2 regions of the Streptomyces sp. NPDC002911 genome follow, and region 1 is predicted to be linked to the other one. Evidence: riboswitches for the same ligand, from Rfam matches in the RefSeq annotation. Region 1 holds a riboswitch; the other holds the start of a gene.
The links. Region 1 has a riboswitch for glycine ahead of gcvP (aminomethyl-transferring glycine dehydrogenase). Riboswitches for the same ligand answer to the same signal wherever they lie in the genome.
Positions count from the first base shown of each region.

Region 1 (7,540 bases):
CACGGATGAGGGTGAGGAAGCCCTGCGCCTGCTCGGCCGGCGCGAAGGGGTGCAGCGCGCCGAATTCGGGCCAGGTGATCGACTCCATCTCCGCGGTCGCGTTGAGCTTCATGGTGCAGGAGCCGAGCGGGATCATGCCGCGGTCCAGCGCGTAGTCACGGTCGGCGAGCTTGCGGAGGTAGCGCAGCATTGCCGTCTCGGAGCGGTGCTGGTGGAACACCGGATGGGTGAGGACGGCGTCGGTACGCAGCAGCCCGTCGGGCAGTACATCGGCCGCTTCGGCATCCAGCGCCTCGATGTCGCCACCGGCCCCGAAGGCCGCCCAGACCGCGGCGATCCGGGCGCGGGTGGTGGTCTCGTCACACGCGACGGAGACGTGGTCGGCGTCGACCAGGCGCAGATTCACCCCGCGCTCACGCGCATCGGCGACCACATCGGCCGCCGTACCCGGCACGCGGACCGTGAGGGTGTCGAAGTACACGTCGTGCACGACCTCGGTCCCGGCGGCGCGCAGCCCCTCGGCCAGGACGGTGGCGAACCGGTGGGTGCGCCGGGCGATCGTCCGGAGTCCGTCGGGCCCGTGGTAGACGGCGTACATGCCGGCCATGACGGCGAGCAGCACCTGTGCGGTACAGATGTTGCTGGTGGCCTTCTCCCGGCGGATGTGCTGCTCACGGGTCTGCAGCGCCAGGCGGTAGGCCTTGTTGCCGTCCGCGTCGACGGACACCCCGACGAGACGGCCGGGCAGGCTGCGGGCGAAGTTCGCGCGTACCGCCATGAAGCCGGCGTGCGGTCCGCCGAAGCCCATCGGGACGCCGAAGCGCTGCGTGGTGCCGACCGCGATGTCCGCGCCCAGTTCACCGGGCGAGGTGAGCAGCGTGAGAGCCAGCAGGTCGGCGGCGACGGACACGATCGCGCCCAGCTCGTGCGCCTGGTCGATGACCGGCTTGATGTCCCGCACGGCACCGGAGGCGCCCGGGTACTGGAGCAGCACACCGAAGACGCCGCGCTCGGCGGCCTCAGCGGGGATGCCGTCGCTGAGGTCGGCGACGACGACCTCGACACCCGTCGGCTCGGCGCGGGTCTCGATCACCGCGATGGTCTGCGGCAGCGTATCGGCGTCGACCAGGAAGACACCGTCCTTGACCTTGCCGACCCTTCGCGCCAGCGCCATGGCCTCGGCGGCGGCCGTCCCCTCGTCGAGGAGCGAGGCGCCCGAAGTCGGCAGCCCCGTGAGGTCGGCGACCATCGTCTGGAAGTTCAGGAGGGCCTCGAGACGGCCCTGGGAGATCTCCGGCTGGTACGGCGTGTAGGCCGTGTACCAGGCAGGATTCTCCATGACGTTGCGCAGGATCACCGGCGGGGTGAACGTGCCGTAGTAGCCGAGCCCGATCATCGGGGCGAGCACCTGGTTGCGGTCGGCAAGGCTTCGCAGCTCGGCCAGGACCTCGGCCTCGGTGCGGGCCTCGGGGAGGTTCAGCGCCTCTGCGCTCTTGATCACGTCGGGCACCGCGGCGGTGGTGAGCTCGTCGAGGGAGCCGTAGCCGACCAGGGCGAGCATCTTCGCCTGCGCCCCGGCATCGGGCCCGATGTGGCGCTGCTCGAACGGAATGCCCTGCTCCAACTGGGAGAGCGGAGTGCGGCGGGGGGTCATGATGGAGGCCTCCTGGTCTGTCACGACCTGCGAGGGGCGCCACGGCGTGGCTGCCCGAACGGCCTCCCCATCTGTCATCTCGACCTGAGAGCTTCACCGGCGCGCCCTGGGGCGTACCGGCTTTCACCGTCGGTGAGGGAGGTGCCCGTCGCGGCTCGTGCCGTACCGGATATCGCCCTGCTTTCCAGAGTGACCTCGTCCGTGCGGTACGGGGGCCTGAGAGATTCCGGGGAGGAGTTGCTCCTTCGGCGCCCCCGGATCGCTCCGGAGGACTCTCCCGCACAGGGTCAGCAGCCGTGTCCCAGCCTACCAGCGAGCCCGGAGCGGCCCGTCTCGAGTGGCCGACGGCCCGGATCTGGCCTTTCGTAGAGCCTGTGGAGCAGCCGCGACCACCTGATGCCGTCGTGACCAGTGGGAGGCACCGTGCAGACCGACATCGATCCGCGCAGCCTGATCGGCCGCAAGGCCTTCGACCGTCAAGGTGCCAAGATCGGAACGGTGGACGAGGTCTATCTCGACGACGCCACAGGGGTGCCCGAGTGGGCCGCCGTGCGCACCGGTCTTTTCACCCGGGACGCGTTCGTCCCGCTGGAGCCGAGCGAATTCGTCGACGGTTCACTGCTGATCCCCTTCGACCGGGCCCTGATCAAGGACGCGCCCGACTTCGGCGTGGGCCGTCATCTGTCTCCCGAGCAGGAACTGCAGCTCTACCGTCATTACGGGCTGGACACCTCTCCCTCCTCCCCCGGTACGGGCGCCGACAGGGACTTCGGCAAGCTCGCCGGCCACGAGGAGTAGTCCACCGGGTCCCGCACCAGGGGAAGCGGATCGGCCGGCTGCAGCTGCGGATCGTCGACACGGAACGTACGCACCCGGCCGGGTGGCGTCCAGGGTTCCTCGAAGCGCACGGTGACGCGGCCGACGCCGCTGCCCTGCACCCAACCATGGCCATGGATTTCGTGCCGTACGTCGTGCCCGGCCGGCCAGCGCCGCGAGGCCGGCGGCTCCTCGCTCTCCCGGGGGCCCACCCCTCTCGCCCCCTCCACCGCGGCATCCCGCTCGTCCTGGGCGGCGTCGGCCGCTGCTGACTCCTCGGCGGCATGCTCCGCGTCGGCCGCCTGAGCGAAGAGATCCTCCTGTGTGAAGTCCGCCAGCCCCGTGACGCCCACTCCGAGCAGTCTTACACCGCCGGTCGTGTCCACGGCCTCCAGAAGGCGCGCAGCGGCCTCCCTGACCACCGTGGGGTCGTCGGTGGGGCCGCGTAGCGTCTCGGACCTGGTGAGCGTCGAAAAGTCGTAGCGGCGGACTTTGAGGACGACGGTCCGCCCGGACCGCCCCGCGCCTCGCAGCCGCTGCACACAGCGGTCGGCGAGCCGCACCACCTCCGTCCTGACGCGCACGCGGTCGTGCAGGTCCACGTCGAAGGTGTCCTCCACCGACACTGACTTGGCGTCGCGTTCGGCGTTGACGGGACGGTCGTCGTAGCCCTGAGCCATGCGGTGGAGCGCGACACCGTGAGCCTTGCCCAGCAGCCGCACGAGCTCCGCCTCGCCTGCCTCCGCGAGGTGGCTGACGACGGTCATGCCGGCGCGGCGGAGATGGTCGCCGGTGGCGGGCCCCACGCCCGGGAGGATGCGCACGGACATGGGTGCCAGGAGCTGACGTTCGGTGCCGGGCTCGATCAGCAGCAGTCCGTCCGGTTTCGCTTCCTCGGAGGCGATCTTGGCCAGCATCTTGGAGCCGGCCAGGCCGACGGAACCGCTGAGTCCGGTGACGTCCCTGATCACGGTGCGCAGCTGTTCACCGATCGCACGCGCCAAAGCCGAGTCGTCGGCGACGCCCCCGGCCTCCAGATCGACGAAGGCCTCGTCCAGGCTGAGCGGCTCGACGAGCGGAGAAAGCCGCCCGAGAAGCTCCATCACCTGATCGCTCACCGTCCGGTAGAGCGCGAAACGGGGGACGAGATACGCGGCGTTGGGCGCGAGCCGCCTCGCCTGTGCCATCGGCATCGCCGAATGCACGCCGAGTCGCCGCGCCTCGTACGACGCGGTGGCGACCACGCCGCGCATCCCCAGACCGCCCACCACCACGGGTTTGCCGCGGAGGCTCGGCTTCGCCGCCTGCTCGGCTGAGGCGTAGAAGGCATCCATGTCCAGATGCAGGATGGTCGGCGCGGCTCTCACATGAACCGATGCTGCCCTACGCCACTGACAACCGCCCCGCCCGGCACTCGCACCATCCCGTCCTGCCCCGGGGCCTCAGCCTGCGCGATTGCGCCGCCGCGCCAGTTCGTCAGCGGGATTGTGACCGACCAGGGTCTCCCCCGTGTCGACGCGCTCCCCGTGGAGCTGGGACAGGGCCGCGTCGACGTCTTTCCAGACGACACCGACGGCGATACCGAAAATGCCCTGGCCGCCCTGGAGCAGATTCACGACCTCGTCGGGCGAGGAGCACTCGTAGACCGTCGCCCCGTCACACATCAGAGTCATCCGCTCGAGATCCGTGAATCCGCGGGCTCTGAGGTGCTGCACGGTGGTGCGGATGTTCTGGAGAGCGACACCCGTGTCGAGGAACCGCTTGACGATCTTGAGAAGGACCACGTCCCGGAAACTGTAGAGACGCTGCGTCCCCGACCCGTACGCCGGACGCACGCTCGGCTCCACGAGCCCCGTACGCGCCCAGTAGTCGAGCTGTCGGTAAGTGATACCGGCCGCCGCACACGCCGTCGGTCCCCGATAGCCGATGTCCCCTGCCACTGCCACACCGTCCGCTGCCACCACCGCCGGCTGAACCGGCTGTCTGATGGAATGGTCGGCCGCACTGCCGTGCTGCTGATACGGCCCACCCGCGACCGTACCGTCGCCGCTGCTACTCACGCCGACCTCCGTCCTTGACCTGCCACCTCGAAGGTAGGCAGTCACCAGGGGTGCGTCAACGATCGCCACACTCGGCACGCCGAGTGATAATCACCCTGAGGGTGGTTTCCCGTGGCTGATTCCGGGGAAAGGCTTGTCGGATGCGCTGACACCACCACCGCAGGACGGTCACTGACTGTTCGTACCGAAGTCCTCCGGCGAGATCTGGTCGAGGAATTCGCGGAACTTCTCCACCTCGTCCTCCTGCTCGTCCGGAATGGCGATGCCTGCGTCATCCAGCACCCCGTCACTGCCGTAGATCGGCGTGCCGGTGCGCAGGGCGAGCGCTATGGCGTCGGACGGCCGCGCGCTCACCTCGACCCCACTGGCAAAGACCAGCTCCGCATAGAAGACCCCTTCCCGAAGGTCCGTGATGCGGACCTCGGTGAGCTCCTGGCCTACCGCCTCGAGCACATCCTTGAAAAGATCATGGGTCAGCGGCCTGGCCGGAGCCATGCCCTGCTGGGCGAAGGCGATCGCGGTCGCTTCCCCAGGGCCGATCCAAATAGGGAGGTACCGGTCGCCTCCCACTTCACGCAGGAGAACGATCGGTTGGTTGGAGGGCATTTCCACCCGGACACCCACAACGTCGAGCTCGTTCACACAGCAACCCTAGGACGTGCCCGCCATGTTTGGATAGTCGGGCTCTTCCGCACTCAGTGGAACCCGGCCTTCAGAGCGCTCTGCACGAGCGCGGCGTGGAGCCGGACGGAGAGCTCCGCAAGCTCCTTCGCGGTGGCCTCCGCATGGGCCCTGGTCTGCGGATTCCGGTGCCTGCGCAGGGGCGCGACGACCTGCTCGACCAGGCCTGCCTCGCGCTCCGCGGCCGCCTTCACCGCCCGTAGGTGCCGAGGTTCCAGGCCGAATCTGCCCAGGTCCGTCACCAAACGCGCCACCGTCACCGCCTCGGCGTCGTAGCTGCCCCCGGAGGCGGGCACGATCAGCCCGTACGACTCCCACTCCTCGAGCTGCTCCTCGCTGGCCTCTGCGGCGGCCAGGAGCTCTGCGCGCCCGATACGGGCGGCGGTGGCCTGCCCCAGACCCTGGTCGCGGAAGGCATCGGCGGGCTCACCCTCCCCGCCGGACGGCAGTACCGCCTGCTCACCGCCGGCCAAGGCTTCCAGGTGCTCACGGATGACCTTGAGCGGCAGGTAGTGATCCCGCTGCATGCGCAGCACCTGAGCCAGCCGCTCAACGTCGGCAGGGCCGAACTTCCGGTACCCCGAAGGCGTCCGCTGAGGCTCGATGAGCCCTTCCGCCTCCAAAAAGCGGATCTTGGAGATGGTGACTTCGGGAAACTCGTCGCGCAGCTGCAGGAGCACCGTGCCGATGCTCATCGCGCGCTCGCCTGCGGCGGCGGTGCCGTTACCGGCACCGCCTGTGGGTGTTCGCAGCATGGACCTTCCTGAGGGTCCCCCCGGACGAAGTCCGGAGGAGGTCACACGCCCCGCTGGCTCGCGTAGAAGACCAGACGGTACTTTCCGATCTGGACTTCGTCGCCGTTGGTCAGCGCGACGGAATCGATGCGCTCGCGGTTGACGTAGGTGCCGTTGAGGCTGCCGACGTCGCCCACGGTGAAACTACCCTCCGGGCTCCTGTGGAACTCCACATGTCGCCGCGACACGGTCACGTCGTCGAGGAAGATGTCACTCTGCGGGTGACGGCCTGCCGTCGTGAGGTCACCGTCCAGCAGGAAGCGGCTGCCGGAGTTCGGGCCGCGCCGGACCACCAGCAGCGCGGAACCGGCCGGCAGGGCGTCGACCGCGACCTGAGCCTCCGGGGAGAGCGAGGGAAGAGCCGTCTGGCCCGTCGCCTCGGCCTCGTAGGCCTCGATACCGGAGATCGAGATGGTCGAGGTCGTTTCCGAGGCACGCTCGGGCACTCCGCCCCTCAGCGGCGCACCGCAGTTGGAGCAGAAACGGCTGGCCTCGGCATTGTGGTGCCCGCACCTCGTACAAACCGGCGTGGCCGAGCCACCCGGAGTGGGGCCGAACCCTCCACCCGTGCCTGAGGTCGATGACCCTCCGAAACCTATGCGTCCTGCACTTCCGGGGTCAACGGACGACGCGCCGGCCCCCTGGACCTCGTCGCGGAAGAGTGGGCGCTCCGAGCCCTGCTCCTCGGCACCCTGACGCGGAGCGCGGTGGCGGGCAGCGCTGTTGCTGTCCTCGCGGGCACTCTTTCCGAACAACTTCGCAAACAACTTCACGGGCGTTTCCCCTTGACCGAAATAGACCCGCCCGTGGGGCAGGACGAACCCTGAATGAACACACCTGCCGACCCGGACATCTTCACAACGTCCGTAGCCACCCGACAGTTTCCACCACGCGTCACCGATCCGTTGCGCCGACCCCCCGCAACCTGCCGACCGTGTCCTTCGAACACCGCGCACCCCCGCCTCACTGGGGCGACGACCGAGCGTAATCAGGCTGCTCCGCCGGACGCAAGGCGTCCACGACGATGTCGTCGGCGCGCGCCACCTCCGCCGTGGCCTGCTCCCCCACGAGCGTCTGCACCACACCTCCGGGAATGTTCAGAGCCGGCTCCAGGTCCTGCGGCTTGCCGATGACCTTGAACGCGTAGGGCGCCTCGATCTTCCGGCCGTCGACTCTCAATTCTCCCCCGTCACCGGAGAAATATGTACTGGCCACCACCCGCACGCCGTTGATTTCGATCGCTTCGGCGCCCGCGGCTCGCAGCTCCTGGATGGTGTCCAGGAGCATGTCGGCCTCCACCGCGCTGGTCGGGTCACTGATCGTCAACGTGATCCCTGGGCCGTGCGCCGCGACGGTGCCCGCCAGGATACCGAGCTGGCGCTCCTTCTCGAGGGTCTGCTTGCGCGCTTCCTCCGCCTGGTCGGAACTGTTCTCGAGTTCCGTGCGCTGGTCGTCGAGGCGCTGCTTCTCGTCCTCGAGGCGCTGGGTGCGGTTGTCGAGTTCGTCGAGGATACGGACCAGGTCCTCCTGGCGGG
Region 1 is NZ_JBSFUO010000051.1:6,813-14,352, forward strand. It holds gene gcvP (aminomethyl-transferring glycine dehydrogenase) at 1-1,654, opposite strand, end outside; glycine riboswitch at 1,849-1,944, opposite strand; gene ACWD04_RS32745 (PRC-barrel domain-containing protein) at 2,078-2,452, shown strand; gene ACWD04_RS32750 (DNA polymerase IV) at 2,371-3,837, opposite strand; gene ACWD04_RS32755 (MerR family transcriptional regulator) at 3,913-4,530, opposite strand; gene ACWD04_RS32760 (bifunctional nuclease family protein) at 4,699-5,172, opposite strand; gene ftsR (transcriptional regulator FtsR) at 5,226-5,966, opposite strand; gene ACWD04_RS32770 (FHA domain-containing protein) at 6,008-6,778, opposite strand; gene ACWD04_RS32775 (DUF881 domain-containing protein) at 6,969-7,540, opposite strand, start outside.

Region 2 (7,540 bases), on a different contig from region 1:
CGTGCCAGAGCAGCATCCAGACCGGGCCGTCCGTCAGCGATCGCAGCAGCGCCTCGTACGTGTCGAGCCGCCCGGGGGTCACTTGGCGAAGCATCTGCTCGACCTGCCCGGCCGCCGCGGCGCCTGACGCACTCACCCTGGGTCCCGCCCCTCATCGATCCGCTGTTCCCGCATGCCGCACGGTGCTGTGGCGCCACTCCCGGGCACACGGGGCGGCCTCGTCATCCAACCAGCTTATGCGCCACGCCTGACACCGGCTTGACGCCACGTGGCAGCAGGGGCTTCCGAGTTCAGTACCCGTCGCGCCGGTAGAACGGGCGTACCTTCTCCAGCATCCAGTCTCCGACCGGGTCCTGTGCCACGTCGAGCAGGAGGAGATTGACCGGCCAGGGCACCTGGACCCGGCCCAGCGCGCGGCCCAATGCTTCCAGCGGGAGGCTCTGCGCCGCGGCGTCCGGTACGGCGAACTCGACGCCGACGAAGAGGGCGGGGCTGTCGCCCTCGATGCTGGCCAGCACCCGGCGCGCGGTGCTCACCACACCGGTCTCCTGGAATTCGGCGGACACCGCGGCCAGGAAGTCGACGGGGTCCTCCTTCCAGTCCGGCTCGTACAGCCGCACCCGGCCGCCGCTCGCGGGACCGTCCAGCGGGGTGCGCCCGGCCCGGCAGAGCTCGGCGACGGCGGGCGGCGGCAGGGGCACACCGACAGCTCCGCCCGGGTTGACCGCTATACCGAGCTGCGGAGGCAGTCCGCGGGCGAACTCGCGTGCGGGCGCGACAGCGAAGGCGAGACGGGTGCCGACGCACTGGAGGAACTGTGCCTCGGAGCTGAACACGGGGACGTACGCGCCGCCGCCGATGTCGACCGTCGGCAGGTCGAGATCGGCGTTGTCGGGCCCCCCGCCGTTCGGCAGGGGCACCCAGACCTGACTGCGGCCGAGCACTTCGACCAGCCGTCCGCCCGCCCCGGGCACCCCGAGCGAGGCGCTGAGCACTTCTTCGAGCTCGTTGGCCGGCCATCCCTGCGGTGGATGCGACGGGGCCTGGGCCTGAGCCGGAATGTCCACGGTGTCTGTGTCCCTTTCTCGCCATGCGGTGCGGCTGAAACCTTAGACCGGCTCGCGCCGCGAAGGCAGTGCCGCAGGCGGGAGCCACGTCCGGGCCTGCCCCACCGTCCAGATTCCGGACAGCAGGCAGGAGGCCTGCAAACTGTGCGTATGCGAACAGCGGCGCCTCGGTCCGGGCCACGGGCCCCTCCGGATCCCCGGAGGGACGGGCGGTTACTCCTGCGGGAGCCGCGCCTCCGGGAAGGCGATCCGGCCGATCGCCGCCGCCGCCTCCCGGTCGAGCAGCACCGCCGAGGCGCACCCCGGCGGCAGCAGACCGCCCTCCGTGTCGCGCAGCAGCCGGCCCACCGCACGCCGGTGCCGGGCGAACGCGTACCCGGACACTCCGCGTCCCCGCTCCCGCTGTCCCTGCCTGGCCACCCGGGGGGTGACGTCGAGCAGGACGAGATGGAGGGCGCTGCCGCGGCGCCGGGCCTCGCGCGCCAGCCAGCGCCGCACCCAGGCCTGCGTACCGCAGTCGTGCACGACGACGGATCCACCCGACCGCAGGGCCCGCCACAGCCCGGCGTAATGCGCGGCGCGCACCAGGGGCCGGTAGAGCGCGTACGGAAATCCCGGCAGGGCGGCCGCCCAGCGGTCCCTGGTGTCCTGGGAGTCGATCGCGTGCTCCTGGACCGCCCGCCGGATCAGCGTCGACTTCCCGCTGCCGGGCAGCCCCGAGACCACCACCACATCACCGGCCGCGAAGTCCAGGCCCCGCGGTACGCGGCCACCCCTGCCCCGCAGATCACGCACCACCGGAGCGTGCCCGCCCGTCAGCTCCCGGGCGGGCACGCCCGGGAGCTGGGGCATCGCACCGCGTGCCGCCCCCGCGGTTGTCGCGTAGTGCTGCAACGTCATCGCCTTCCCCCTGCCGAGTCACCCACGGACCTGCCCAAGAAGTGTAAAGAAAAGGTAATGCGGCACAACCGCTTCCACCCCTACGTGTCGTGGCCTGCGCCGGTCACGACCGCGACGCCCCACTCTCCCCCAATGCGTGCGATGATGACCCCGCCAACTGCATACCGGCCGTTTGAATCCGCGCGGGAGAGTCCCGGTCACTGTGTGCGCCGGGCGCCGAAGGAGCAAGTTCCTCCCTTGAATCTCTCAGGCCCCGTACCGCGTGGATGAGGCAGATCTGAAAAGCGGGCCGCTGTTGCGGCCCCACCCAAGGTGCAAGCCGATCCTGACGGGGACGACCCCGCCAGACCCTTTCAGGGGCTTTCGGCGAACCTCTCAGGTTCCGATGACAGATGGGGAGGGAACCACCCCCTGTCGTCATGCCCTGGAGCCATGTCCATGAGCACTGCCCCGAGCGCCGCCCCCCGCCGCACCGCCCTCGACGCCCTGCACCGGTCGTTGGGCGCGACCATGACCGATTTCGCCGGCTGGGACATGCCGCTGCGGTACGCCAGTGAGCGCGACGAGCACCTCGCCGTACGCGATCGGGCCGGCCTGTTCGACCTGTCGCACATGGGCGAGATCACCGTCACCGGGCCGCAGGCGGCGGCCTTCCTGAGCTACGCGCTGGTCGGCGACATCACCACCGTCGGCGTGGGCCGGGCCCGCTACACGATGATCGTCGCGGAGGACGGCGGGATCCTTGACGACCTGATCGTCTACCGCCTCGGCGAGACCGGGGCCCCCGAGTATCTGGTCGTCGCCAACGCCGGCAACGCCCAGCTCGTCCTGGACACCCTGACCGAGCGCGCCGACGGCTTCGACACCGAGGTGCGGGACGACCGCGACGCGTACGCACTGCTCGCCGTCCAGGGCCCCGGCTCCCCCGCCGTACTGAAGTCGGTCACGGACGCCGACCTGGACGGATTGAAGTACTACGCCGGACTCCCCGGAACGGTCGCCGGTGTCCCCGCGCTCATCGCCCGTACGGGCTACACCGGCGAGGACGGCTTCGAGCTCTTCGTGGCCCCCGCCCACGCCGAGCAGCTGTGGAAGGCCCTGACCGAGGCCGGTGCGCCGTACGGCCTGATCCCCTGTGGGCTCTCCTGCCGCGACACGCTCCGTCTGGAGGCGGGCATGCCGCTGTACGGCCACGAGCTGACCACCGCGCTGACGCCCTTCGACGCGGGCCTGGGCAGGGTCGTGAAGTTCGAGAAGGAGGGCGACTTCGTCGGCCGCGAGGCGCTTCTCGCCGCGGCGGACCGGGCGGAGACCTCCCCGCCCCGCAAGCTCGTCGGCCTGGTCGCCGAGGGCCGCCGGGTGCCGCGCGCCGGTTATCCCGTCGTGGCCGGCGGAAAGGTCGTCGGGGAGGTCACCTCCGGTGCGCCGTCGCCCACCCTGGGCAAGCCGGTCGCCATGGCCTACGTGGACGCGGCGCACGCCACGCCCGGCACCGAGGGTGTCGGGGTCGACATCCGGGGCACGCACGAGCCGTACGCGGTCGTGACGCTGCCCTTCTACAAGCGCCGTAAGTGACCCTGGGCAGCGCGCATGCGGCACAGCGCGCCGCGCACGTGACGCATTCGTGTCTCACACCGTAAGACCACCGTTCATCAGCACTCCCCCGCGTACAGGAGAATTCAGGTCATGAGCAACCCCCAGCAGCTGCGGTACAGCAAGGAGCACGAGTGGCTGTCTGCCGTCGAGGACGGCGTGGCCACGGTCGGCATCACCGAGCACGCGGCCAACGCGCTCGGTGACGTCGTCTTCGCCGAGCTCCCCAAGGTCGGTGACACGGTGACCGCGGGCGAGACCTGCGGCGAGCTGGAGTCGACCAAGTCGGTCAGCGACCTGTACTCGCCGGTGACCGGCGAGGTGACCGCGGCCAACCAGGACGTCGTGGACGACCCGTCGCTGGTGAACTCCGCCCCCTTCGAGGGCGGCTGGCTGTTCAAGGTGCGCGTCGCGGAGGAGCCGAAGGACCTTCTCTCCGCCGACGAGTACACCGCGTTCTCCGGCAACTGAGACCTTAGGGACCCACTGATGTCGCTTCTCAACTCCTCCCTCCACGAGCTGGACCCGGACGTCGCCGCCGCCGTCGACGCCGAGCTCCACCGTCAGCAGTCCACCCTCGAGATGATCGCCTCGGAGAACTTCGCTCCGGTCGCGGTCATGGAGGCGCAGGGCTCCGTCCTCACCAACAAGTACGCCGAGGGCTACCCCGGCCGCCGCTACTACGGTGGCTGCGAGCACGTCGACGTGGTCGAGCAGATCGCGATCGACCGGATCAAGGCGCTCTTCGGCGCCGAGGCCGCGAACGTCCAGCCGCACTCGGGTGCGCAGGCCAACGCCGCCGCGATGTTCGCGCTGCTGAAGCCGGGCGACACGATCATGGGTCTGAATTTGGCCCACGGCGGTCACCTGACCCACGGCATGAAGATCAACTTCTCCGGCAAGCTCTACAACGTGGTCCCGTACCACGTCGATGACACCGGTGTCGTGGACATGGCCGAGGTCGAGCGCCTCGCCAAGGAGTCGAAGCCGAAGCTCATCGTGGCCGGCTGGTCCGCCTACCCCCGCCAGCTGGACTTCGCCGCCTTCCGCCGTATCGCGGACGAGGTCGGCGCGTACCTGATGGTCGACATGGCGCACTTCGCGGGCCTGGTCGCCGCGGGTCTGCACCCGAACCCGGTACCGCACGCCCACGTCGTGACGACCACCACGCACAAGACCCTCGGTGGTCCGCGCGGTGGCGTCATCCTGTCGACGCAGGAGCTCGCCAAGAAGATCAACTCGGCGGTCTTCCCCGGTCAGCAGGGTGGCCCGCTGGAGCACGTGATCGCGGCCAAGGCCGTCTCCTTCAAGGTCGCGGCGACCGACGAGTTCAAGGAGCGCCAGCAGCGCACCCTGGACGGTGCCCGCATCCTCGCCGAGCGCCTGGTGCAGCCGGACGTCACCGAGGTGGGCGTCTCCGTCCTGTCCGGCGGTACGGACGTCCATCTGGTCCTGGTCGACCTGCGCAACTCCGAGCTGGACGGCCAGCAGGCGGAGGACCGGCTCCACGAGCTGGGCATCACGGTCAACCGGAACGCCGTCCCGAACGACCCCCGGCCCCCGATGGTCACCTCGGGTCTGCGGATCGGTACGCCGGCCCTGGCCACCCGCGGCTTCCGGACGGAGGACTTCACCGAGGTCGCCGAGATCATCGCGGCCGCGCTGAAGCCCACGTACGACGCCGACGACCTCAAGGCCCGTGTGACCGCGCTGGCCGAGAAGTTCCCGCTGTACCCCGGCATCAAGTAGTCATCCGCCGTTTGCACGCCGGGTGGGGGCATCGCGCACACTGAACACAGTGAGCCCGGTGCCCCCACCCCTTTGCCCCGCGCTTCCGGGCCCACCCGGCCCGTCCCGCACCACCCGGCGGACAACGTCGTCCACCAACGTTCTAGGAGTACCCCCGTGGCCCTCTCGGTCTTCGACCTCTTCTCGGTCGGCATCGGCCCGTCCAGCTCCCACACGGTCGGCCCGATGCGCGCGGCCCGCATGTTCGCCCGCCGCCTCAAGAACGAGGGCCTGCTGGCCCACACCGCGTCGATCCGGGCCGAGCTGTACGGCTCGCTCGGCGCGACCGGCCACGGCCACGGCACCCCCAAGGCCGTCCTGCTGGGCCTGGAGGGCGAGTCACCGCGTACGGTCGACGTCGAGGGCGCCGACGCGCGCGTCGAGGAGATCCGCGCCTCGGGCCGTATCAACCTGCTCGGCATGCACGACATCCCGTTCGACGCCGACGAACAGCTGGTCCTGCACCGGCGCAAGGCCCTGCCGTACCACGCCAACGGGATGACGGTCCTCGCGTACGACCGCGAGGGCGTCCCGCTCCTGGAGAAGACGTACTACTCAGTGGGCGGTGGCTTCGTCGTCGACGAGGACGCCGTGGCCGGCGAGAACCCGATCGTCCCGGACGACACCGTCCTGAAACACCCCTTCCGCACCGGCGACGAGCTGCTGAGGCTCGCCCGGGAGACCGGCCTGTCCATCTCCTCGCTCATGCTGGAGAACGAGAGGGCCTGGCGCACCGAGGACGAGATCCGCGCCGGCCTGCTGGAGATCTGGCGCGTCATGCAGGCCTGCATCGCGCGCGGTATGTCCCGCGAAGGCATCCTGCCCGGCGGCCTGAAGGTCCGCCGCCGCGCCGCGAACTCGGCCAGGCAGCTGCGCGCCGAGGGTGACCCCCGGACGCACGCGATGGAGTGGATCACCCTTTACGCGATGGCCGTCAACGAGGAGAACGCCGCCGGTGGCCGCGTCGTCACCGCCCCGACCAACGGCGCGGCGGGCATCATCCCGGCCGTCCTGCACTACTGGATGAACTTCGCGGCGGACGGCTGCACCGAGGCCGAGAAGGACGACGGCGTCGTCCGCTTCCTGCTGGCCGCCGGGGCGATCGGCATGCTCTTCAAGGAGAACGCCTCCATCTCCGGCGCCGAGGTCGGCTGCCAGGGCGAGGTGGGCTCCGCCTGCTCCATGGCCGCCGGCGCCCTCGCCGAGGTCCTGGGCGGCTCCCCGGAGCAGGTGGAGAACGCCGCCGAGATCGGCATGGAGCACAACCTGGGCCTGACCTGCGACCCGGTCGGCGGCCTCGTCCAGATCCCGTGCATCGAGCGCAACGGCATGGCGGCGGTCAAGGCGGTCACGGCGGCCAAGATGGCGCTGCGCGGCGACGGCAGCCACAAGGTCTCCCTGGACAAGGTCATCAAGACCATGAAGGAGACGGGCGCCGACATGAGCGTCAAGTACAAGGAGACGGCCCGGGGCGGGCTCGCGGTGAACATCATCGAGTGCTGAGGTGCGGGTCCTGACCTGCCCTTTAGCTCCTTCCAGCGCGGTCAGGACCTTCCTACGCCTCGTTCCCGGGGAGGCCGAGACGCTGATGGATCAGTCGGGCGAAATGATGCAAGGTGCGTCCGGTGGCCAGGTCCGCCGGTGCGAGGCGGACGGCGAAGAGGTCACGGGCGCTGACGAGGAACTGCATCCCGAGCAGGGAGTCGAGTCCGAAGTCGGTGACGGGACGGGTGGGGTCCATGTCGTCCCGATCGGTCTGCAGGACACCGGCGAGGAGGTGGCCGAGCGTGTCGGTGATCTTTCGCACCGCCTCGTCCGCCGGCAGGTCCGCCAGCGTCCGCAGGAGCTCGTCGCGGCCGTCCGCGGAAGCGATGGAGGAGGACGGAGCCAGGCGGGCAAAACGAGGCGAGGCCAGAGCCGGCAGCAGGTGACGTGCGGTTCCCCAGCGGTAGCGTCCCGCTCCGGCGACATCGGTGCCGGCGGCCATGAGGTGGCCGGCGGTGGCGAGGGCCTCGGCGGGAGTGAGGAGCTCGAGACCGCGTTCGGTCATGGCCGTTTCCATGCCGCTGCGGGCGACGTAACCGGTTTCGCTGATGGGCCCCCAGGCCAGTGCCGTACCCGTTCTGCCGACACTGCGCCGAGCCCGGGTCAGCGCTTCCAGGTAGGCGTTGGCTGCCGCGTAGGCGGCCTGG
Region 2 is NZ_JBSFUO010000001.1:43,779-51,318, forward strand. It holds gene ACWD04_RS00200 (enhanced serine sensitivity protein SseB C-terminal domain-containing protein) at 1-136, opposite strand, end outside; gene ACWD04_RS00205 (enhanced serine sensitivity protein SseB) at 291-1,067, opposite strand; gene ACWD04_RS00210 (AAA family ATPase) at 1,281-1,967, opposite strand; glycine riboswitch at 2,141-2,238, shown strand; gene gcvT (glycine cleavage system aminomethyltransferase GcvT) at 2,406-3,542, shown strand; gene gcvH (glycine cleavage system protein GcvH) at 3,654-4,031, shown strand; gene glyA (serine hydroxymethyltransferase) at 4,050-5,309, shown strand; gene ACWD04_RS00230 (L-serine ammonia-lyase) at 5,466-6,851, shown strand; gene ACWD04_RS00235 (SDR family NAD(P)-dependent oxidoreductase) at 6,904-7,540, opposite strand, start outside.
Region 2: another riboswitch for glycine. It lies ahead of gcvT (glycine cleavage system aminomethyltransferase GcvT); the one in region 1 lies ahead of gcvP (aminomethyl-transferring glycine dehydrogenase).